Regions from separate parts of the Polaromonas sp. P4_F6 genome, predicted to be linked through region 2. Evidence: riboswitches for the same ligand, from Rfam matches in the RefSeq annotation. Region 2 holds a riboswitch; the other holds the start of a gene.
The links. A riboswitch is a leader RNA that binds a small molecule or an ion and turns the genes downstream of it on or off. The one in region 2 is predicted to bind S-adenosylhomocysteine.
Positions count from the first base shown of each region.

Region 1: another riboswitch for S-adenosylhomocysteine. It lies ahead of ahcY (adenosylhomocysteinase); the one in region 2 lies ahead of metH (methionine synthase).

Region 1 is NZ_JBFUJQ010000007.1:98,694-110,557, forward strand. It holds gene AC1DUN_RS17070 (tripartite tricarboxylate transporter substrate binding protein) at 1-151, shown strand, start outside; gene AC1DUN_RS17075 (TetR/AcrR family transcriptional regulator) at 138-722, opposite strand; gene AC1DUN_RS17080 (MFS transporter) at 829-2,067, shown strand; gene AC1DUN_RS17085 (HAD-IIB family hydrolase) at 2,070-2,864, opposite strand; S-adenosyl-L-homocysteine riboswitch at 3,087-3,159, shown strand; gene ahcY (adenosylhomocysteinase) at 3,263-4,693, shown strand; gene AC1DUN_RS17095 (TlyA family RNA methyltransferase) at 4,840-5,862, shown strand; gene metF (methylenetetrahydrofolate reductase [NAD(P)H]) at 5,871-6,701, shown strand; gene AC1DUN_RS17105 (septal ring lytic transglycosylase RlpA family protein) at 6,726-7,325, shown strand; gene AC1DUN_RS17110 (GbsR/MarR family transcriptional regulator) at 7,454-8,107, shown strand; gene AC1DUN_RS17115 (cytochrome ubiquinol oxidase subunit I) at 8,110-9,525, shown strand; gene AC1DUN_RS17120 (cytochrome d ubiquinol oxidase subunit II) at 9,518-10,549, shown strand; gene AC1DUN_RS17125 (protein kinase domain-containing protein) at 10,671-11,864, opposite strand, start outside.
Region 2 is NZ_JBFUJQ010000003.1:245,666-257,529, reverse strand. It holds gene AC1DUN_RS10655 (amino acid ABC transporter permease) at 1-977, opposite strand, end outside; gene AC1DUN_RS10650 (amino acid ABC transporter substrate-binding protein) at 1,074-2,048, opposite strand; gene recQ (DNA helicase RecQ) at 2,435-4,318, opposite strand; gene AC1DUN_RS10640 (rhodanese-like domain-containing protein) at 4,371-4,763, opposite strand; gene AC1DUN_RS10635 (homocysteine S-methyltransferase family protein) at 4,924-5,970, shown strand; gene AC1DUN_RS10630 (Bug family tripartite tricarboxylate transporter substrate binding protein) at 6,149-7,126, shown strand; S-adenosyl-L-homocysteine riboswitch at 7,198-7,289, shown strand; gene metH (methionine synthase) at 7,305-10,058, shown strand; gene AC1DUN_RS10620 (glycine zipper 2TM domain-containing protein) at 10,243-11,058, shown strand; gene AC1DUN_RS10615 (M23 family metallopeptidase) at 11,216-11,864, shown strand, end outside.

The DNA of each region.
Region 1 (11,864 bases), on a different contig from region 2:
CATGGAGGAGCCGAGTTATGTGGCGGCGCTGGCCCGCTATGACATGCTGCCGAACTACCTGAGTTCTGCGGATTACACCAAGTTTGCGCAGGACACGGTAGTCCGCGAAAAAGTCTTGATCGACAAACTGGGCCTCGCTAAACCCAACTAGCGGGCTCGATACCGGCCAGCACAAACAATTCATCGGCTAATTGATCGGCTAGCGCCGGCTCCACGCCCGAACCAAAAATCAACCGGTAAACAATGGGGGCCATCATGTGGTCCAGCACCTGCTGCACCGTGGGTGTGGCGTCGCCGCGCGCCTGGGCCCGGCTCACCAGCAGCGTGGCTTCGGCGCGGCGGTTTTTCAGGCAGTTGGTGTCTTCCGGGCCGGCCAGCGCGGCCGCCGCCTTCAGCATGGAGGTGCATCCGGGCTTGTTGAGGTGGGTGATCAACTCCCGGGCCCAGGCCGCGAGTTCAGCCTTCAGGTCGCCGGTTTCGGGCAGGGGGCGGTTCGGGTCCAGCCGCTGCGTCGCGGTTTCGCCGAGCAGGCCGTTCACGTCGCCCCAGCGCCGGTAAATGCTGGAGGCGCTGACACCGGCGCGCTCGGCCACGGCCGGCACGGTCACCTTGTCGCGGCCTTCCTGGGCAATCAGTTCTTCGAGCGCCTTGCGCACCACGGCCTGCACCTGGGCGCTGCGGCCGCCTGGGCGCTTGTTCTGGGGTGTTTGTGGAATGCTCATCAGGGCCGATTTTAGCCTAAAAGCAATGATCTTTGCGTTAATTTTCAAACCGGTATAGAATTCGCAAACGCAAATAAATTCGCTTTAAGAAAGTCGAGCGTTTCCCATGAGCACACCCGCCGCCCCCTCTTTGCAAGCCTCTTCCGCCGCGACGGCGCCGCGTTGGCAACTGCCGCCCGCGGCTGCTTTCCCGCTGCTGGCCGTCCTGTTGTTCGCATTTTTTGTGGCGGGCAGTGCGCCTTCGCCGCTGTTTGTGGTGTTCCAGCAGCAATGGGGCTTTTCGCCGGCGCTGCTGACGGTGGCGTTTGCGATTTACGCGATCGCGCTGCTGGCCTCGCTGCTGGTGGCCGGCTCGCTGTCCGACCACATAGGCCGGCGCCCCGTGGTGTTTACCGCCTTGCTGCTGCAGGCCGGCGCGATGCTGACCTTTCTGCTGGCCGAGGGCATCAACGGCATCATTGCCGCGCGCATTGTCCAGGGCATCGCGACCGGCATGGTCAGCGGCGCATTGACGGCGGCGGTGGTGGAGGCGGCCCCGGCCGCGCAAAAACGCCTGGGCGCGATGATAGGCAGCGTCTCGCCGCTGGCGGGCCTGGCCGTGGGCGCGCTGCTGACCGGCGTTGCGGTCAAGTTTGCGCTGCACCCGGTGCCGCTGGTGTTCGGCGTGCTGGCCGCCATTTGCGTGACCGGTGCGCTGGCCACCTTGTTCCTGCCTGAAAGCGTGACGCCGCGTCCCGGCGCGCTGGCCTCGCTGGTGCCGCGCATTTCGATCCCGGTGCAGGCGCGCGGCGAGTTTGTGCGCGGTGTGCCGACCATGCTGGCGGTCTGGTCGCTGGCGGGCCTCTACCTTTCGCTGGTGCCCTCCATGCTGCAGCAGATCTTCGGCATCCACGACGGCATCGTCAACGGCCTGGCGATTGCCACCTTTTTCGGCCTGGGCGCCGCGTCGCCGACCTTGCTCAAAAGCCTGCCGCCCGTGCGCATGAGCGCCCTGGGCATGAGCTTGCTGGCTGTCGGCGTGGGCCTGGTGGCCGTCTCGCTGGCCGCCCATTCCGTGGCCTTGTTTTTTGCGGGAACGGCGCTGGCCGGTTTCGGCGGCGGCTCGGCCTTTTCGGCCCAGGTGCAGACGCTGGCCCCGCTGGCGCAACCGCATCAGCGCGCCGAACTGTTCGCCGCGCTTTATGCCACCAGCTACCTGGCGTTCAGCGTGCCGGCCATGCTGGCCGGCCGGCTGATCGCGCCGCTGGGCCTGCCGGCCACGGTGGAGGGTTATGCCACGCTGGTGCTGGCCGTGGCCGCGCTGGGCGCCTGGCTGCGGTGGACTTCGGTGCGCCGCGCGGCTTAACCCTAACCCAGAAGGGCGCGGGCTACTTCGGTAAAGCCCGCGCCGCGCTCGCCACGCGTCACATAACGCGGCAGGTGTGCGAGCTGCGGCACAAAACGCGCAATATTCGCCACGCCCACGCTGTTGGCAAAGGTCTTGAACATCAGCTGGTCGTTGGTGGAGTCGCCCACATACACCCATTGAGCGATCTCGGCGTCCAGGTCACGCTGCCAGAGTTCACGAACAATCCAGCGCGCGCCCTCCAGCTTGTTGTGTTCGCCGTACCAGCCGTTGATATGGATGCTGCTCACGGTGGCATGCATGCCCTCGCTTTTCATGAGCGCCACCACGGCGGCAATCTGCGCGTCGCTGAGCTGCACGAACTCGCTGTGGTCTATGGCGATGTCGGTCTCGCGGCCCGGCGAGTCGGTGGCGCGGGCCACGCCGGGCATCTCGCGCTCTATGCGCGCCAGCACGGCCTGCATGCGCGCGAAGTTGTTGCTGCGCGTCGCCGCATCTTGCTGGTAGATTTTGGACAGCGGTCGTGGCGCGGCGCTTGTGGCATCCGGCAGCAGCGCCACGGCGCCGTTCTCGGCCACGATGGCATCGACGGGCCAACGCGCCGCGAAAGGCTCACTCCAGCCCACGGGCCGGCCGGTGATGGCCACCACCCTGAGTCCTGCGGCCTTCAAGGCACCCAAAGCCTGCAGCGCATCGGTGGTGATTTCCCCCTCGGTGGTCAGCGTGTCGTCGATGTCGGTAAAGAGGCCGGTGACGGCCCGGCGTTGCGCGGCGGGCCAAAGGGGGAGTTCTTGCATGGTGAAATTTTCTCACGGGGATGTGCGTCATCAGTAGGTGCCGCGGAACCGGCTTTGCCGGGCCGCAGGCACCGTCCCCTGCAAGGGGAGAAGGGCTACACGAAGTGAACCCGATAGGGGTGTGCCAATTTTTCGGCTTTGCCGGCCCCAGGCGCCGCCCCCTTGAGGGGGGAGCAGGCTACACGAAGTGAGCCTGAACGGGGGAGTTCGGTATAATCATGGCTTCCTGAGGAGCGTTGCAAGCCACACCACGTGGACCAGGCTCAGGACTTCATTGCAACCACGCTCACCCGCATGCGCTGTCTCTCAAGCCGGGTGAATGACTGAATTCCCCCTCCCTTGAATGCCGCATGCCCGTGGCGATTTTGCCCAGTTACGTTTGATTTTTGGAGAACCGTATGAGCGCCGTCCTGAAGCCTTCCACCGACCACATCATTGCCGACATTTCGCTTGCCGCCTGGGGCCGCAAGGAACTGAACATCGCCCAGACCGAAATGCCCGGCCTGATGGCCATCCGCGAAGAGTTCGCCAAGGCGCAGCCCCTGAAGGGCGCGCGCATCACCGGCTCGCTGCACATGACCATCCAGACCGGCGTGCTGATCGAGACCCTGCAGGCCCTGGGCGCCGAGGTGCGCTGGGCTTCGTGCAACATCTTCTCGACGCAGGACCACGCCGCCGCCGCGATCGCCGCCGCCGGCACGCCGGTGTTCGCCATCAAGGGCGAAACCCTGGCCGACTACTGGGACTACACCCACCGCATCTTTGAATTCAGCGGCGCCAAGGGCACGCCTGAAGAAGGCCCCAACATGATCCTGGACGACGGCGGCGACGCAACGCTGCTGATGCACCTGGGCAGCAAGGCCGAAAAAGACGCCAGCCTGATCTCCAAGCCGACCAGCGAAGAAGAAACCTGTTTGTTCAATTCGATCAAGGCCAAGCTCGCGCAAGACCCGACCTGGTACAGCCGCCGCCTGAAGAACATCATCGGCGTGACCGAGGAAACCACCACCGGCGTGCTGCGCCTCAATGAAATGTCGGCCAAGGGCACGCTGGCCCTGCGCGCCATCAACGTGAACGACTCGGTCACCAAGTCCAAGTTTGACAACCTGTACGGCTGCCGCGAATCGCTGGTCGACGCGATCAAGCGCGCCACCGACGTGATGGTCGCCGGCAAGGTTGCCGTGGTGGCCGGCTATGGCGACGTGGGCAAAGGCTCGGCCCAGGCCCTGCGCGCACTGAGCGCCCAGGTCTGGGTGACCGAGATCGACCCGATCAACGCCCTGCAGGCCGCGATGGAAGGCTACAAGGTCGTGACCATGGAATACGCCGCCGACAAGGCCGACATCTTTGTGTCCGCCACCGGCAACAAGAACGTCATCACCTACGCCCACATGGCCGCGATGAAAGACCAGGCCATCGTCTGCAATATCGGCCACTTCGACAACGAAATCGACGTCGCCTCGCTCGAGAAATGCAGCTGGGAAGAGATCAAGCCGCAAGTCGACCACGTGATCTTCCCGGACGGCAAGCGCATCATCCTGCTGGCCAAGGGCCGCCTCGTGAACCTGGGCTGCGGCACCGGCCACCCGAGCTTTGTGATGTCGTCGAGCTTTGCCAACCAGACCATCGCGCAGATCGAGCTCTTCACCAAGAAGGACGCTTACGAAGTCGGCAAGGTCTATGTGCTGCCCAAGCACCTCGACGAAAAGGTCGCGCGTTTGCACCTCAAGAAGGTGGGCGCGGTGCTGACCGAGCTGAGCGATGAGCAGGCGGCTTACATCGGTGTCTCCAAAGCAGGCCCGTACAAAGCCAATACCTACCGCTATTAAGGGCTTCCCCCTCTCCCGCTGGGAGAGGGCAGGGGTGAGGGCCAGCGGCGACAAGGGCCCAGCGAGATTTTTTGAGGCCACCGGCCCTCACCCTGACCCTCTCCCAAAGGGAGAGGGGACAAGACCGGCCCATTCCACGGAGCACCATGCGCGCAGACCTCTTCCTCGTCGACCACGGCCATGCCGCCACCCGCTCCCAGGCCCAGCGCCTGATTGCCTCGGGCGTGCAGTGGCGCGCGGAAGCGGACGCCCCCTGGAAAAAGATCGCCAAGAACGGCGACGAGATTCCTGAAGGCGCCGAGCTGCAGCTGCTGGACACCACCGAAGCCAAGTACATCTCGCGCGGCGGGCTCAAGCTCGAAGGTGCGCTCAAGGCCACGGGCCTGTCCGTGGCCGGCCTGCGCTGCCTGGACATAGGCCAGTCCACCGGCGGTTTTACCGATTGCCTGCTGCAGCACGGCGCCGTGCAGGTGGTGGGTGTGGACGTGGGCCACGGCCAGCTGCATGCCAGCCTGCGGGGCGATCCGCGTGTGGTCTGCATCGAAGGCCTCAATGCGCGTTCCATGACGGCCGCCGACCTGGTGGCCGGCCATGCGGGCGACAGCGGCGACATGGACTTTGGTGATGACTTCGACGATGAAGATGAGGGCGAAGAGGGCGAAGAAGACCCGGCCATTGAAGCCAACTTCGACTTCCTGACCGGCGACCTGTCCTTTATCTCGCTCACGCTGGTGCTGCCCGCGGTGGTGCGCCTGCTCAAGCCCGGCGGCGATTTGCTGATGCTGGTCAAGCCGCAGTTCGAGCTGCAGCCCGGCCAGGTCGGCAAGGGCGGCATTGTGCGCGACCCGGCGCACTTCGCGTTTGTGGAAAAGCGTTTGCGCGATGCCTGCGCGGCCCTGGGCCTGGAGGTCAAGGCCTGGCTGGACTCGCCGATTGAAGGCGGCGACGGCAACCGCGAATTTTTTATCCAGGCCGTCAAAGGTAGTGATGTGGCCGGCGAGGACCAGCCGCTGCCGGCCGCGCCGCAGCGCAAGGTCGCCAAGCGTGTGCCGCGCGCCGAGCTGCGCGCCTCCCGCGCGCCGCACGAAGACTCCGAACTCGCGCATGCCGGCCAGCCCGGACCGGCGCGCGGCAAGCGGCGTGACAAGAAAACCGATAACGACGAGTGAGATCCGAGATGAACCTGCCCCTGAGTTTTGAATTTTTCCCGCCCAAGACGCCCGAAGGCGCGGCCAAGCTGCGTGCGGCGCGCCAGGCGCTGTATGCGCACAAGCCCGAGTTCTGCTCGGTCACCTTCGGCGCTGGCGGCTCCACGCAAGAGGGCACCTTCGGCACCGTGAAGGAAATCCTGGACGAAGGCATGGCCGCGGCCTGCCATTTTTCCTGCGTGGGCGCGACCAAGGCCACAGTGCGCAAGCAGCTGGCCGAGCTGCGGGCCATGGGCGTCAAGCGCCTGGTGGCGCTGCGCGGCGACCTGCCCAGCGGCTATGGCGCCGGTGGTGAATTCCATTACGCGAGCGACCTGGTGGCCTTTATCCGCGAGGAAACCGGCGACGCCTTCCACATCGAGGTGGCGGCCTACCCCGAAGTCCACCCCCAGGCCCGGTCGGCCGACGCCGACCTGCAGGCCTTTGTCAAAAAGGTCAAGGCCGGCGCCGATTCGGCGATCACGCAGTATTTTTTCAATGCCGACGCCTACTTCCGCTTTGTCGACGATGCGCAGGCTCTGGGCGTGGACCTACCCATCGTGCCGGGCATCATGCCCATCATCAGTTCCACGCAGCTCATGCGCTTTTCCGACGCCTGCGGCGCCGAGATTCCGCGCTGGGTGCGCCTGCGCCTGCAGGGCTTTGGCGACGACACCGCTTCCATCAAGAGCTTCGGCCTGGATGTGGTCACCGGCCTGTGCGAGCAGCTGTATGCCGCGGGCGTGCCCGGCATCCATTTCTACACGATGAACCAGGCCGCGGCGACGGCCGAAATCATCGGGCGGCTGCAGCGGGCCTGAGCCCGGCCACCGATGCGCGAGGGTGTGGTCCGCAGTCTTCGTGCCGCTGGTGCGGCAGCCTTGATCGCCTGGCTGGCGGCCTGCACGACAGCGCCGACCGCACCACCAATCGGCCCCCGCGCGGCCACGCCCCGGCCCGCCCCGGCGCCGCAGCATGACGCGCCCGGCCAAGCCGTCGATGAAGTGCCGGCCCCTGTCCCCCTCACCGAGCGGCCCCGTCCCGAACTGCTGGGTGGCGAAGTGCCGCGCGAGTTCCAGCGCGGCACCGCCTCCTGGTACGGCCCGCGCTTTAACGGCAGGCGCACCGCCAGCGGCGAGCGTTTTGACATGCGCGAGTTCACCGCCGCCCACCGCACGCTGCCCTTCGGCACCCTGGTGCGCGTGCACAGCCTGGTCAACGGCCGCGACGTGGACGTGCGCATCACCGACCGCGGCCCCTACGCCGGCAACCGCATCATCGACCTGAGCCGCGCCGCGGCCGAAGAACTGGGCATGCTGGGCATGGGTTTCAAGGAAGTGGTGCTGCTGGTGCCGGAGTCCACACCCGAGGTGGCAGTGGCGCCGCCGCCGGCCAGGAAGCCGGTGCGCAAACCGCGCCGCGCTTCGCCCGCCAGTCGGCGCTAGCGGCCTAAGCCGGCGCCTGACCGACCGGCTCGCAGGGTTAATCCAAGGTGGCGTCTGCAACAGTGGTTTCAATTTATTAGAATTTCAGTAATTCCTGAAAATTCAATAAGTCAAAGAGGCCCGGCGCCATGAATCTTCCCCCCTTGACCCAGCGTTTTGTCCTGCATTTCGGTGAAATGGGCAGTCGCTGGGGCATCAACCGCACCGTGGGGCAGATTTATGCCCTTCTTTATGTGTCCCCTCGGGCCTTGAATGCCGATGAAATCGGTGAGGCGCTGGCGTTCTCGCGCTCCAACGTCAGCATGGGGCTCAAGGAGCTGCAATCCTGGAACCTGGTGCGCCTGCAGCACCTGCCCAATGACAGGCGCGAGTATTTCCAGGCGCCCGAAGACGTCTGGGCCATCTTCCGCACCCTGGCCGAGGAGCGCCGCAAGCGCGAGATCGACCCGACGCTGTCCATGCTGCGCGATGCGCTGATGGAGCACCCCGCGCATGCGGACGATATCCACGCCCAGGCGCGCATGAAGCAGATGCACGACCTGATCGAGCTCATGACGGGCTGGCTGGCCGACGTGCAGAAAATGGACTCGGCCACGCTGGTGAGTCTCATGAAAATGGGCGCCAAGGTGCAGAAGCTGCTGGAGATGAAAAACAAGGTCGCCGGCAGCATGAAGGCAGGTTTGACAGGCCGGGCGGCATCCCCCACAGTGGCAGCCACGCCTTCCGATGCGCCCGAACCCGCGGCGGCGCCTGCCAACCTTCCCGATGACACCAGGAGTTGACGATGGACGGACTTGACGCATTCCTGTTGGCCCGCATCCAGTTCGCGGCCAACATCACTTTCCACATCCTGTTCCCGACCATCAGCATCTCGCTGGGCTGGGTGCTGCTGTATTTCAAGCTGCGCTTCGTCAAAAGCCAGGACCAGTTCTGGATGGACGCCTACCAGTTCTGGGTGAAGATCTTCGCGCTCACCTTCGCCCTGGGCGTGGTCAGCGGCATCACCATGAGCTTCCAGTTCGGCACCAACTGGCCGGGTTATATGCAGAAGGTCGGCAACATCGCCGGGCCGCTGCTGGCCTATGAGGTGCTGACGGCCTTCTTCCTGGAAGCCACCATGCTGGGCGTGATGCTGTTCGCGCGCGAACGCGTCAGCGAGACCATGCATACCGTGGCCACCCTGCTGGTGGCGGGCGGCACCACGCTGTCGGCCTTCTGGATCCTGGCGCTCAACTCCTGGATGCAGACGCCCGCGGGTTTTGAAATGATCAACGGCCAGGCGCATGTCGTGAGCTGGCTGCAAGTCATCTTCAACCCGTCCTTCCCTTATCGCCTCGTGCACATGCTGCTGGCCTCGGGGCTCACGGTGGCCTTTCTGGTGGCGGGCGTGTCGGCCTACCGCTGGCTGCGCGAGGACCGCGGGGCCGAGGTGATGGCCGGGCTGAAGACCGGCATCTACATGGCCGCGATGCTGATCCCGCTGCAGATCGTCGCGGGCGACCAGCACGGCCTGAACACGCTGGAGCACCAGCCGGCCAAGCTGGCCGCGATGGAGGGCATCTGGAAAACCGAAAAAGGCGTGCCCGCGATCCTGTTCGCGCTGCCGGACGAAAAAGCCAGGGAAAACCGCTACGAGATCGCGATCCCCAAGCTGGCCTCGCTCTACCTCACGCATTCGCTGGACGGCGAGGTCAAGGGCCTGGACCAGTTCGAGGGCAAACACCCGCCCGTGGCGCCGGTGTTCTGGGCCTTCCGCATCATGGTGGGCGTGGGCATGCTGATGCTGGCGGTGAGCTGGGCCAGCGTGCTGCAGCTGGCGCCCTGGAAGAAAGACCCGTCGCGCACCCTGACGGTGTGGCACGCCCGCGTGCTGGTGGCCATGACCTTCGCGGGCTGGGTTGCCCTGGTCGCCGGCTGGTATGTGACCGAAATCGGCCGCCAGCCCTGGCTGGTGACGGGCGTGCTGACGGCGGCCGACGCGGCCTCCAAGGTGCCGGCGCCGCGCATCGCGCTGACGCTGTCGCTGTACCTGTCGCTGTACGCGGTGCTGCTGGCGTCCTATGTGTCTGTGGTGTTTTACCTGGCGCGCCACAAGAAGCACGCGGACAAGCCTTTCGGCGAGGACCGCAGCGCGGGCGAGACCGAAAAGGACCTCAATGTCGTGAACTATCCCGAAAAGGAAGGAGCTCCCCATGCTTGACCTGGCCCCTGACCTGACGCAAGCCGCCGGCTGGATGCCCATCGTCTTCCTGGTGGTGATGGGGCTGGCGATGCTGGCCTATGTGATCCTGGACGGCTACGACCTGGGTGTGGGCGTGCTGATGCGCCGCGCCAGCGACGACGACAAGGACACCATGATCGCCAGCATAGGCCCCTTCTGGGACGCCAACGAAACCTGGCTGGTGCTGGGCGTGGGCATTCTGCTCACGGTGTTCCCGTTGGCGCACGGCGTGATCCTGGGTGCGCTCTACCTGCCGGTGGCCTTCATGCTGATAGGCCTCACGCTGCGCGGCGTGGCCTTTGACTTTCGCGTGAAGGCGCGCGCCAGCCACAAGCCGCTGTGGAACCGCATGTTCTACACCGGCTCGCTGCTGGCGAGCTGGTCGCAGGGCTATATGCTGGGCTCGCTGATCACCGGCTTCGCTGCCACCTGGTGGACGATTGTGTTCAACGCCGTTATCGGCGCCGCACTGGTGGCGGCCTATTGCCTGCTGGGTTCGGGCTGGCTCATTATCAAGTCCGAAGGGGCGCTGCAGCTGCAGGCCGTGCGCTGGGCGCGCGCCAGCCTGTGGTTCACCATGGCCGGGGTGGCGGCAATCTCCATTGCCACGCCGCTGGTCAGCCACAGCATCTTTAACAAGTGGTTCTCTTTCCCCAACATCGTGCTGCTGCTGCCCATTCCCGCCGCCACGCTGGTGCTGTTCGGCGTGATCTACCGCAGCCTGCAGCGCCTGCCGGTACGCCTGGCGCAGGGCAATGAGTACGGCGCCTGGGTGCCCTTCGGCGCCACGGTGGGGGTGTTTTTGCTGGCCTTTTACGGCCTGGCCTACAGCCTGTTCCCGTGGCTGGTGATAGACAGCCTGGACATCTGGAAAGCGGCCGCCGCGCCCGAAGCCATGGGCGTGATCCTGGCCGGGGCGGCGGTGGTGCTGCCGATGATCATTGGCTACACCGTGTTCGCTTACCGTGTGTTCTGGGGCAAGAGCACGGCGCTGAAATATTAGCCCCCACGCTCCCCCACTGCGTGTGGGTCGCTGCCCCCCGAGGGGGCCGCTGCGCCTGCGGCCCGGCAAAGCCGGTTCCGCGGCCCCTGCTGGTGCAGAGAGAGCCCCTCGGTCTCCGTGTTTACAAGCTGATTTCGGGCGCAGGGGCTACCGCTTCGAGCTCCAACAGGAAGGCCTCTGCCGATTCGTAGCGCTGCTCGGGGTCTTTGGCCATCAGCTTGTTGACGACGCCCTGCAGGTCGGCGTGGGCGGCCGGCAGCGGGGGCGTCTCGGCGTTCAGGTGTTTGGCCAGCAGCAACTCCAGCGACTCGGCGATGTAGGGCCTGCGGTGGGCCAGCATTTCGAACAGCATCACACCCAGGCTGTAGAGGTCGGACTTGGCCGTCACCTTGCGGCCGGTGGCCTGCTCGGGGCTCATGTAATAGGGTGTGCCCACCACGTCGCCGTGGTGGGTTTGCGTCAGGCCCATGTTTTGCGACTGCATGATGGACTTGGCGATGCCGAAATCGGCCAGCGCCACGCTGCCGTCGGCGCGCAGCATGACGTTTTCGGGCTTGATGTCGCGGTGCACGATGCCGTGCGCATGGATGGCCGACAGGGCCTGGGCGACCTCGCGCGCCACCGTCAGCGCCTGCGGCCGCGTCAGGCTGGGGCCGAACAGGCTGCGCAGGTCGCCGCGTTCGAAGTACTCCATCGCGATGTAGGCGTGCTCGTCGGTAAAGCCCTGGTCATAAATCTTGATGACGTGCGGATGGTCTATCTTGCAGAGCAGGGCGTATTCCTGGATGAAGCGCACCAGGTGCTCGGAAGCCTCCTTGCCGCGCGAATCCAGCACCTTGAGCACGATGGGCAGGCCGTCGGATTCGCGCTCGCTCAGGTAGACCTCGGTCATGCCGCCCGCGCCTATCTTGCGCGTGATGCGGTAGCCCTTGAGCCGCACCGGCTCGCTGCCGGCGTCGAAACGCAAATCCTTGAGTGCCGAGAGCTTGGAGTCCAGCGCGCCCTTGACGGCGCGCGCGGTGATGTCGGAATTGGCGCGCACCGCGTCGCTGATTTCGCGCGCGCGCTCGGTCAGGCTGGCCATGCCGTGGATCTTGTCTTCCATGGTGGTGACCAGGCCGGTGACCTCGGCCACGTCGATGGCCAGGTTTTTGCCCGGCACCACCAGCGAGGTGTGGGTGCCGGTCTGTATGCCGGTGCCGGCCAGGGCCAGGGCCTCTTCGCTGGCCATCACCGTCCAGCCCATTTCCTCGGAGGCGCTTTCCAGGCGCGCGGCCAGGGTCACGGTTTCGCCCACGGGCGTGACTTCCTTGTT
Region 2 (11,864 bases):
ATGACCCGCAGCGCCTGCGGCAGCACCACCAGCCGCATCGAGTGGCCGCGCGACAGGCCCAGCGAGGCGCTGGCCTCATGCTGGCCGAGCGACACCGAGGCGATGCCGGCGCGCACCACCTCGGCCACAAAGGCGGAGGTGTAGAGCACCAGGCCCAGCAGCACCGCGAGGTATTCGGGCGACAGCGCGCCGCCGCCTTCGACCTGCGATTCGGTCAGCAGCGGCATGTTCCATTCGTTGGGCGCGCCGCCGGCCAGCCAGCCGACGAGCGCACCGCCGACGATCAGCGCCAGCGATACCCAGAACACCGGCCGCGGTTTGCCGGTCAGGTCAAACTGCTTGCGCGCGCTGCGCGCATACAGCACGCTGGCCACGACACCCAGCAACGCGCCGGCCAGCGCCAGGGTCTGGCCCAGCCCCCACACCGGCGAGGGGTAGGAGATGCCGTTCTTGCTGACGTAAACCCATTTGCCGATGTGCAGGGCCTGGTCGACGGCCGGCAGGTATTCGGTGAACAGCAGGTACCACATCAGCAGCTGCAGCAGCACCGGAATGTTGCGGAAGGTCTCGACGTAGCCGTAGCACAGCGCCCGCACCAGGGCGTTGCGCGAAAAGCGCCCCACGCCCAGCAGGGTGCCCAGGATGGAGGTCAGCACGATGCCGACCACCGCCACGCGCAACGTGTTGACCAGCCCGACCAGGAAGGCCTTCCAGTAGGGGTTTATGGAGTCGTAGCTGAGCCAGCCTTCGCCGATGTCGAAGCCGGCCGGCTGCATCAGGAAGTCGAAGCCGCTCTGGATGCCGCGGGTCTTCATATTGGCCATGGTGTTGCTGACCAGCAGCCAGATCAGGAAGACGATCAGGCTGACGGCCAGCACCTGGTAAACGATGGCGCGCGCCTGCTTGCTGCGCCAGGAAAAAACCTTGCGCCGCAGGGCGGGTGCCGCGCGCGGTGGGATCAGGGAGTGCTCGGACATAAACGGTGTACCCAAAAAAAACGGGCCGCTCGACAACGGAGGGTTGCGAGCGGCCCGCTTGCGTTCAACGCATCGGAATCAGGCGATCAGGGATGATCAGCGCACCGGCATGGCGTACATCTGGCCGCCCTTGTTCCACTGGTTGTTCTGGCCGCGCGGCAGCGCCAGGGGCGTCTTGGGGCCGACGTTGCGCTCGAAAATCTCGCCGTAGTTGCCGACGGCCTTGACGGCGCGCACCAGCCATTCCTTGTCCAGGCCCAGCAGCTTGCCGGTGTCCTCGCCGCTGCCGGTCAGGCGCATGACCACGGGGTCCTTGCTGTCCTTGGTCATGGCGTCGACGTTGGCCTGGGTCACGCCGTACTCTTCGGCTTCGATCAGGCCGTAGACCACCCACTTGACAATGGCGAACCACTCGTCGTCACCGCGGCGCACCATGGGCCCCAGCGGCTCCTTGGAGATCAGCTCGGGCAGGATCAGGTGGTCGGCGGGAACCTTGGCTTCCTTGTTGCGCACCGAGGCCAGGCCCGAGGCGTCCGTGGTGTAAGCCTGGCAGCGGCCCGAGAAGTAGGCGGCGTTGACGGCCTCCTGCTTTTCAAACACCACCGGCTTCATGTTCAGGTTGTTGGCCTTGGAGAAGTCGGTCAGGTTTTTTTCGGTCGTGGTACCGGACTGCACGCAGACCGTGGCGTTCTTCAGTGCCTTGGCGCTCTTGATCTTGCTCTTCACGGGGACCATGAAACCCTGGCCGTCGTAGTAAGTCACGGCGGTCATGTGCAGGCCCAGCGAAGCGTCGCGGGTCAGCGAAAAGGTGGTGTTGCGCGCGAGCACGTCGACTTCGCCGGACTGCAGCGCGGTAAAGCGCTGCTGGGCATTCAGGGGAACCCATTTGACCTTGCTGGCATCGCCCAGCACGCTGGCGGCGATGGCCTTGCAGGTGTCCACGTCAAGGCCGGTCCAGGCGCCGTTGCTGTCGGCGGAGGAAAAGCCCGCCAGGCCGACGTTGACGCCGCAAATCACCTGGCCGCGCGACTTGATGGTGTCCAGTGTCTTGCCGGCGTGGGCGGGTGCCATCGCAGCAAGGGTGAGGCCGGCGGCAGCCAGCGTGGCAAGACCATGTTTTTTGGCGATTTTGATCACGGGGTTCTCCAGTCAGTGAAACTTTTGTAGTCCAGCACGATGCGTGCCAGCGCCGAAATGCTAACCCAAGCATTGCGCACGCCGAGGGGGCGCAAAGGCCTATTCGCTCGGGATAAACCCTTGCGAAAAATGCGTCATGAGCTTAACCACGGGTTGGTATGCAGGCCATGCATGGCGCATGGACACCGGCCGCGGAATTTCCGGTCCCGGCCGCCCCAAAACCGGGCGCACCATGCCCCTGGAACAACCTTGTGCGCCAAACCCAGGCGGGCTCCCCGCCGCCAAGGGATAACCCTGATGGGGCGTGATGCTTCTTCTTATTAGTCCGGCGCCGCGCACACCCGCAGCACCTCGGCGCCGTAGGCTTCGCGCTTTTTGACGCCTATGCCGCTGATGCCGTCCAGCTCGTCCAGGCTTTGCGGCGCCCGTTCGGCGATGGCGCGCAGCGTGGCGTCGTGAAAAATCACAAAAGCCGGCAGGTTGTGCTCGCGGGCGACTTCGGCGCGCCAGGCTTTGAGGCGCGCCAGGCGTTCCAGCGCGCCGGCATTGAGGGCGGCCTCGGCCAGGCCCTTGACCGAGGTCTTGGTCACGCGCTTGCCGCGCCCGCCGGCCTTGGCGCCTGCCGCCTGTTCGCGCAGCACCACGCTGACCTCGCCCTTGAGCACCTGGCGCGCGTCCGGCAGCAGCTGCAGCGTGCTGAAGGCCTCGGCGTCCACGCGCACCATGTTGCGCGCGATCAGCTGGCGCAGCACGCCGCGCCACTGCGCCTCGGCCAGGTCCGCGCCTATGCCGAAGGTGCTGAGCTTGTCGTGGCCGTACTGGGCCATCTTGTCGGTCATCTTGCCGCGCAGGATGTCCATGATGTGGCCGGCGCCGAAGCTGATGCCGCTGGCCTGCTGCACGCGGTAAATGCAGCTGAGCATCTTGCGCGCGGCCTCGGTCGCGTCCCAGACGGCCGGCGGGTTCAAACAGTTATCGCAATTTCCACAGGGCTGGCTGTCCTCACCGAAATAGCCCAGCAGGCTGACGCGGCGGCAGCGCGTGTCCTCGGCCAGCGTCAGCAGGGCGTCGAGTTTGCCGCGCATCACCTGCTTGAACTCCTCGCTGGCCGCCTCGCTGGTGTCAATCATGCGGCGCTGGTTCACCACGTCCTGCAGGCCGTAGGCCATCCAGGCGTCGGCGCTCTGGCCGTCGCGGCCGGCGCGGCCGGTCTCCTGGTAATAGCCCTCGATGTTCTTGGGCATGTCCAGGTGGGCGACAAAACGCACGTCGGGTTTGTCTATGCCCATGCCGAAGGCGATCGTCGCCACCATGACGATGCCGTCCTCGCGCAGGAAGCGGTCCTGCCGCTGCTGGCGCAGGGCCGAGTCGAGGCCCGCGTGGTAGGCCAGCGCCTTGAGGCCCGCGTCCTGCAGCATGCCGGCGATTTCCTCCACGCGCTTGCGCGACTGGCAGTAGACGATGCCGGCCTCGCCCTCGTGTTCGGCTTCGATGAAGCGCAGCAGCTGGCGCGTCGGGTCGGTTTTTTCGACGATGGTGTAGCGGATGTTGGGCCGGTCGAAGCTGCTGACGAACTGGCGCGCGTCCTCGAGCTTGAGGCGCTCGATCATGTCCTGGCGCGTCAGCGCGTCGGCCGTGGCCGTCAGCGCGATGCGCGGCACGTCGGGAAAGGTCTCGTGCAGCAGGCTCAGCGAGCGGTACTCGGGCCGGAAATCGTGGCCCCACTGGCTCACGCAATGCGCTTCGTCGATGGCGAACAGGCTCAGCAGCCCGCGCTCGTGCAGCGAGGCCAGCAGGCCCTTCATGCGCGGCGTGTTGATGCGCTCGGGCGCGGCGTAAAGCAGCGTCAGCTCGTTGCGCAGCAGCTGCTTTTCAAGCTGGCTGCTTTCGTCGAAGCTTTGCGTGGAATTGAGGAAGGCCGCCGACACGCCGGCCTCGTGCAGCGCGCCGACCTGGTCGTGCATCAGGGCGATCAGCGGCGAGATCACCACGGTCACGCCGTGGCCGGCCTGCTGCCGCACGATGGCCGGTATCTGGTAGCACAGCGACTTGCCGCCGCCCGTGGGCATCAGCACCAGCGCATCGCCGCCGCGCACCACGTGGTCCACGATGGCCTGCTGCGGGCCCCGGAAGCTGTCGTAGCCGAAGACCTCGGCCAGCACGTGCAGCGGGGTGGAAGGGGAAGAAACGGGGAGTGAGGACAAGGTCGAAATGAAGATGAAGACGGGTAGCGTGTGAGAGCCGGGACAGCGGGGCCTACATCTGCTCCCAGGGCAGGCCGTCAAAGCGCCAGCCCGAGAGCGTGGAGCGCTGGAACTGCTCGTCGAGCTCGCCCTCGAAGCCGTGCACCACATGCTGCACGTCGGTAAAGCCGGCCGCCTCCAGCGCCTTGCCCGCGTCCAGCGTGCGTTTGCCGGATCGGCAGATCAGCAGCACCGGCTGCGCCTTGCCGGTCGCCTCGCGCGCCACGGCCTCGGCGAACTTCTGCGGGTCGGGCTGCAGGTCGGGGTATTCGTACCACGGCACATTGACCACGCCCGGCGGGCGGCCCACGTACAGCGACTCGATTTCCATGCGCACGTCCACAAACAGCGCGTCGGGATGCGACTGCAGCCAGGTCCAGGCTTCTTTGGGTTGAAAGTTTTTCATGATCGGGCTAATACCCCTATTGTGGCCGATGGTGTCTGCGCGACATGCCGCGTTTTGCCTTCCTCTCTGGGCGCGCGCGTTTTTGTGGGCGGCCCGGCGTAAAACCGGCGTGGCCGCTTCGGAGCCTGTCGAAAAAACCGCCGCACCTTAAAATTGGGGCATGAAGCCAATCACCTACACCCGCGGGCAGCAGCTGCCGGCCATCCTGGAGCAACGCATCGCCATCCTTGACGGCGCCATGGGCACCATGATCCAGCGCTTCAAGCTCAGCGAAGCCCAGTACCGCGGCGAGCGCTTCAAGGACTTCCACAAGGACGTCAAGGGCAACAACGAATTGCTGAGCCTCACGCGCCCCGACGTGATCCAGGACATCCACGAGGGTTACCTGGCCGCGGGCGCCGACATGATTGAAACCAACACCTTCGGCGCGACCACGGTGGCCCAGGCCGACTACGACATGGCCGACCTGGCCGTCGAGATGAACTACGAATCGGCCCGCATCGCCCGCGCCGCCTGCGACAAGTTTTCGACCCCCGACAAACCGCGTTTTGTGGTCGGCGCCCTGGGCCCCACGCCCAAGACGGCCAGCATCAGCCCCGACGTGAACGACCCCGGCGCGCGCAACACCAGCTTTGAGGAGCTGCGCAAAGCCTACTACGAACAGACCGAGGCCCTGGTCAAGGGCGGCAGCGACGTGCTGCTGGTCGAGACCATCTTCGACACGCTCAACGCCAAGGCGGCGCTGTTCGCCATCGACGAGTACTTCGACAACTCCGGCGAGCGCCTGCCCCTGATCATCAGCGGCACCGTGACCGACGCCTCGGGCCGCATCCTGAGCGGGCAAACCGTGACCGCCTTCTGGCACAGCGTGCGCCATGCCGCGCCGCTGGCCATAGGCCTCAATTGCGCGCTGGGCGCCACCCTGATGCGCCCCTACATCCAGGAACTGGCCCGCGTGGCCGGCGACACCTTCATCAGCTGCTACCCGAACGCCGGCCTGCCCAATCCCATGAGCGACACCGGCTTTGACGAGACGCCCGACGTCACCTCGCGCCTGCTGCGCGAGTTCGCCGACGAAGGCCTGGTCAACATCGTGGGCGGCTGCTGCGGCACCACGCCGGACCATATAGGCGCCATCGCGCACGCCGTGGCCCCCGTGGCCGCGCGCTCGCGGCAGCGCGGCGCTTTTTACCAGGAAGCCGCCTGAACGGCCAACGCGGCCATTTGTCTGTTTCCCCGGCATCCAGTCGGGGTATGCCCACGGCGCGTCACGTTTCGCGGCTATAGTCAGGCCCGCTTGTCCGGCCTGGCTTTTCACTTTCCGGCGCTGTGTCCCGCAGCCGCCCGCGGCCTGACAACCCATCATCACAAAGGAAACCCTGAACGTGCGTTCATTCATCAAGATCGCCGCGGCATTCGCCGTGGCCACCGTCACCCTGGCGGCCCAGGCGCAGCTGGCGCCGCAAAAGCCCGTCACCATCGTCGTTCCCTATCCGGCCGGCGGCCCGCTGGACAATGCCGCGCACATCCTGGCCGACAAGCTGCGCCCCCTGCTCAAGACCGAAGTAGTGGTCGACAACCGGCCCGGCTCGGGCGGCAATGTGGGCGCCGCGCTGGTCGCCAAGGCGCCGGCCGACGGCCACACGCTGGTCATGGGCGCGGTGGCCACCCATGCCATCAACCCCTGGCTCTACCCCAACATGCCTTATGACGCGCTCAAGGACTTCACGCCCATCACGCTGGTGGCCCGTGTGCCCAATGTGCTGGTCATGAACGCCGAGACGGCCAAGCGCCTGAACATCAAGGACACCAAGGACCTGATCGCCTATGCGCGCAAGAACCCCGGCCGGCTGAACTATGCCTCGGGCGGCAACGGCAGCGCCGGCCACCTCGCCGGCGAGCTGTTCAAAAGCCTGGCCAAAATCAGCGTGGTGCACCTGCCTTCCAGCGGCTCGGCCCAGGCACAGGCCAGCCTGCTGTCCGGCCAGACCGACCTGATGTTCGACAACCTGGCCTCGGCCAGCGCCAACATCAAGTCGGGCAAGCTGGTGGCCTTCGGCGTGACCACCATCAACCGCTCCAGCAGCTTCACCGAGATCCCCACCATCAACGACGTGCTGCCCGGGTTCCACATCAGCACCTGGTTCGGTATCTTCGGCCCGGCCAATCTGCCCAAGGCCACGACGGACCAGCTGCAAAAGGCTTTTGCCGCCGCGCTCAACACGCCCGACACGGCCGAAAAGTTCGCCCGCATGAGCGCCACGCCCAGCCCCATGACCTCGGCGGATTTTGCTTATATGGTGATGAAAGAGCATGCCGACTATGGCCGCCTGATCAAGGTGGCCAAGATCAAGCTGGATTGAGCATGCGCCCCATTTCCCGGGGCTTCGCACCGGGAAATGGCGCAACAGGGCTTCAGCGCTTAAAATACCGGCTACCCAAGGAGCGTTGCAGCGGACCTTAGCGTCCGTCAGGCTTGGGTTACAGGCCGCCGGCGGCGGCCTTTTGCAACGACGCTCACCTTAGCCCCAAGGTGAGTCCGTGTCCGAAACCGAAAATTCCGTCTCCGTTCCCCCCATGAAGCTGTCCGGCCTGGAGCCGGTCGACATAGGCGCGGGCACCCTGTTCGTCAACATCGGCGAGCGCACCAACGTCACCGGCTCCAAGGCCTTCGCCCGGATGATTCTGAACGGCGAATACGAACAGGCCCTGGCGGTGGCCCGCCAGCAGGTGGAAAACGGCGCGCAGATCATCGACATCAACATGGACGAGGCCATGCTGGACAGCCAGGCCGCCATGGTGCGCTTCCTGAACCTGATCGCCAGCGAACCCGACATCGCGCGTGTGCCCATCATGATCGACAGTTCCAAATGGAGCGTCATCGAGGCCGGCCTGCGCTGCATCCAGGGCAAGGGCATCGTCAATTCGATTTCCATGAAAGAGGGCCTGGAACCCTTCAAGCAGCAGGCCAAGCTGCTCAAGCGCTACGGCGCGGCGGCCGTGGTGATGGCCTTCGACGAAAAAGGCCAGGCCGATACCTACGAGCGCAAGATCGAAATCTGCGAGCGCGCCTACCGCGTGCTGGTCGACGAACTCGACTTCCCGCCCGAGGACATCATCTTCGACCCCAACATCTTCGCCATTGCCACCGGCATCGAGGAGCACAACAACTACGCGGTCGACTTCATCAACGCCACGCGCTGGATCAAGCAGAACCTGCCCGGCGCCAAGGTTTCGGGCGGCGTGTCCAATGTGTCCTTCAGCTTTCGCGGCAACGACCCGGTGCGCGAAGCCATCCACACCGTGTTCCTCTATCACGCGATCCAGGCCGGCATGGACATGGGCATCGTCAACGCCGGCATGGTCGGCGTCTACGACGACCTGGACCCGGTGCTGCGCGAGCGCGTCGAGGATGTGGTGCTGAATCGCACGCCCGTCTACAAACCTGGCGAGCCCGAGCTCACGCCCAGCGAGCGCCTGATCGAAGTGGCCGAAACCGCGAAGAGCGGCGCCAAGGACGACAGCAAGAAAAACGAATGGCGCGCCCTGCCGGTGCGCCAGCGCCTGTCGCACGCGCTGGTCCACGGCATGAACGAGCATATCGTGACCGACACCGAAGAGGTGTACCGGGAAATCCTGGCCGAAGGCGGCCGGCCGCTGCACGTCATCGAAGGCCCGTTGATGGACGGCATGAACGTGGTCGGCGACCTGTTCGGCCAGGGCAAGATGTTCCTGCCCCAGGTGGTCAAGAGTGCCCGCGTGATGAAACAGGCCGTGGCCCACCTGCTGCCCTACATCGAGGCCGAAAAGCTGCAGCTCGAAGCCGCCGGCGGCGACGTCAAGACCAAGGGCAAGATCATCATCGCCACCGTCAAGGGCGATGTGCACGACATCGGCAAGAACATCGTCACGGTGGTCCTGCAGTGCAACAACTTCGAGGTCGTCAACATGGGCGTGATGGTGCCCTGCCACGAGATCCTGGCGCGCGCCAAGGTCGAGGGCGCCGACATCGTCGGGCTGTCCGGCCTGATCACGCCCAGCCTGGAGGAAATGCAGTATGTGGCCGCCGAGATGCAGAAGGACGAGCATTTCCGCATCAAAAAAATCCCGCTGCTGATAGGCGGCGCCACCACCAGCCGAGTGCATACGGCCGTCAAGATCTCGCCGCACTACGAAGGCCCGGTGGTCTATGTGCCCGACGCCTCGCGCAGCGTCAGCGTGGCGCAAAGCCTGCTGTCCGACCAGGCGGCCAAATACATCGACGAGCTCTACGCCGACTACGACAAGGTGCGCACCCAGCACGCCAACAAAAAGCAGGTGCCCATGTGGCCGCTGGCCAAGGCGCGCGCCAATGCCACACCCATGGACTGGGCCGGCTACACGCCGCCCGTGCCCAAGTTCACAGGCCGGCGCGTCTTCAAGAACTTCGACCTGGCCGAGCTTGCGCACTACATCGATTGGGGCCCCTTCTTCCAGACCTGGGACCTGGCCGGCCCCTTCCCGGCCATCCTGAAAGACGAGGTGGTGGGCACCGAGGCCGTGCGCGTGTACGGCGACGCGCAGCGCATGCTCAAGCGCCTCATCGAAGGCCGCTGGCTGACCGCCAATGGCGTGATGGCGCTGTACCCGGCCAACAGCGTGGGCGACGACATCGAGATCTACACCGACGCGACGCGTAGCGAAGTGGCCATGACCTGGTACGGCCTGCGCCAGCAGACCGAAAAGACCGCGATCGACGGCGTGATGCGGCCCAGCCGCTGCCTCGCCGATTTTGTCGCGCCCAAGGGCGTTTCCGACTACATCGGCGTCTTCGCCGTGACCGCCGGCATAGGCGCCGAGAAGAAGGAAAAATACTTCCTCGACGACCACGACGACTACTCGTCCATCATGCTCAAGGCGCTGGCCGACCGCCTGGCCGAGGCTTTCGCCGAAAGCCTGCACCAGCGCGTGCGCAAGGACCTGTGGGGCTATGCGCCGGCCGAATCGCTGGACGGCGAGGCGCTGATCGCCGAAAAATACCAGGGCATACGCCCGGCGCCGGGCTACCCGGCCTGCCCGGACCACAGCGTCAAAAAAGAGATGTTCGAGCTGCTCAAGGCCGGTGAGATCGGCATGGCCCTGACCGAAAGCCTGGCCATGACGCCGGCGGCCAGCGTCAGCGGCTTTTACCTGAGCCACCCGCAAAGCACTTATTTCAACGTCGGCAAGATAGGCGACGACCAGCTGCAGGACCTGGCGCAGCGGCGCGGCCTCAAGGCGGACGAGTTGCAGCGCCTGCTGGCGCCCAATCTCTAGAGCTGCTCAAAAACCCTCCTGGAACAACAACTTCCAGGATGGCCGCCGCTATTCGCGTTTACGGCGACTTTGCCGCAGAATAAGCGGCGTTTACATAAATACACAGCCGCTTGCCAAAGCGTGTTTACTTTCACGGCATGGGAAACGTTGAACAAGCGATCTGATCTCACTTGAGGGAATTGCCATGAACACATCCACTGAAAACCTCCAGCCCGGCCAGCAGGCCTCGTCGGCCAGCAAGCCCTTGTGGGCCGCCGTCGGCATTCTGGGCGTCGCCGTCCTGGCCATGGGCGGCACCATGATTTACCAGATGCGCAACCCGGCCGGCGCCACGCCGCCGGTGGCACTGGCCACCCCGCAGGCAACGCCGCAAACGACCGCTCCGGCGGCCACACCGCCCGCCACCGCAGCCGCCACCGCCGCGGACGACCTGGCCGAAAAACCAGCCGCAGCCCCCGCCAAACCCGCACCCGTTCCCGCCAAGAAGGTGGCCAAGCCCACGCCCAAACCGGCGCCCGCGCCCAGCTACGCCGGTATTTCGCCCGCCCCCGGCCCCACGCCCGCACCGGTGGCCGTGGCCGCGGTCTGCCATGTGTGCGGCGCCGTTGAATCGGTCACGCCCGTCGAACGCTCCACCAAACCCGCCGGTGTCGGCGCGGGTGCCGTCGCCGGTGGCGTGCTGGGCGCCGTGCTCGGCAACCAGATCGGCCATGGCGGCGGCCGTACCGCGGCCACCATCCTGGGCGCGGTCGGCGGCGGTTTTGCCGGCAACGCGATCGAAGGCCATATGCGCAAGGAAACCGTCTACCAGGTCGGCGTGCGCATGGAAGACGGCTCGCAGCGCATGGTGGAAGTGGCGCGCGCCCCCAGCGTGGGCAGCCGCGTGACGGTGGAAGGCAATGTGCTGCGCACCAACGACGGCGCCGTTTATGGTCCCAAGCCGCCGCCCGCGCCCGTGGCCGCGCAGCCGCAGGAAACTTCGCCTTACTACGGCCGCTAGGCTTCCCGGGGGGCATCGCCCCTTCAACGGACTCCCAGAAAACCCCGCAACGCCCGCCGCGTTGCGGGGTTTTTTGCTGGCCGCAAGCCGCGCGCGAAGGGGTGCCGTCCCCGGGACTTGGCGCTATGATGGCCCGGCCCATCACAAGGAGGATCGCATGCAGCGTCTTTTCATGCTCCTGCTGGCCCCGCTCATGTTTGCCGGCAGTTTTCAGGCGATGGCGGCTGGGCCCGGGGTGGGCCTGGACCAGCTCGAATTTGCCGGCGCGCGCGACCAGAACACTCCTGTGCTGCTCAGTGCCGCCTCGCGCCCCGTGCCCTTTCTCGGCGCCGACGGGCGCGTGCACATCGACTACGAGCTGCAGGTGATCAATGCGCGCGCCGTGCCGGTCAAGCTGGTGTCGCTGGAAGTGCTGGACGCCGGCTCCGCCAAAGTGCTGGCCAGCGTGTCCGGCGCCGACGTGGCGCGCACTTTCTCGCTGCTGGGCGGCGCCGCCACCGACAGCCTGGACGCGGCCCAGGCCGGCTTCTTCTGGATCGACGTGGTGTTGGAGCCCGGCCAGCCCCTGCCCAAAACGCTGTCGCACCGCGTGGTGACGGCCGGCGCCGAGGTCAAGCTCACGGCCGCCGTCAAACCCGCAAGCGAAGGCACAGTCCAGACCACGCAGACCGGCGGCGCGGTGGCCCTGAGCACCCGGCCCGCGCCGCTGATAGGCCCGCCGCTGGAGGGCACGGGCTGGGTCGCTTTCAACGGCTGCTGCAAGGAAGTCCCGCACCGGCGCGCCGGCATTCCCGTCAACGGCGTGT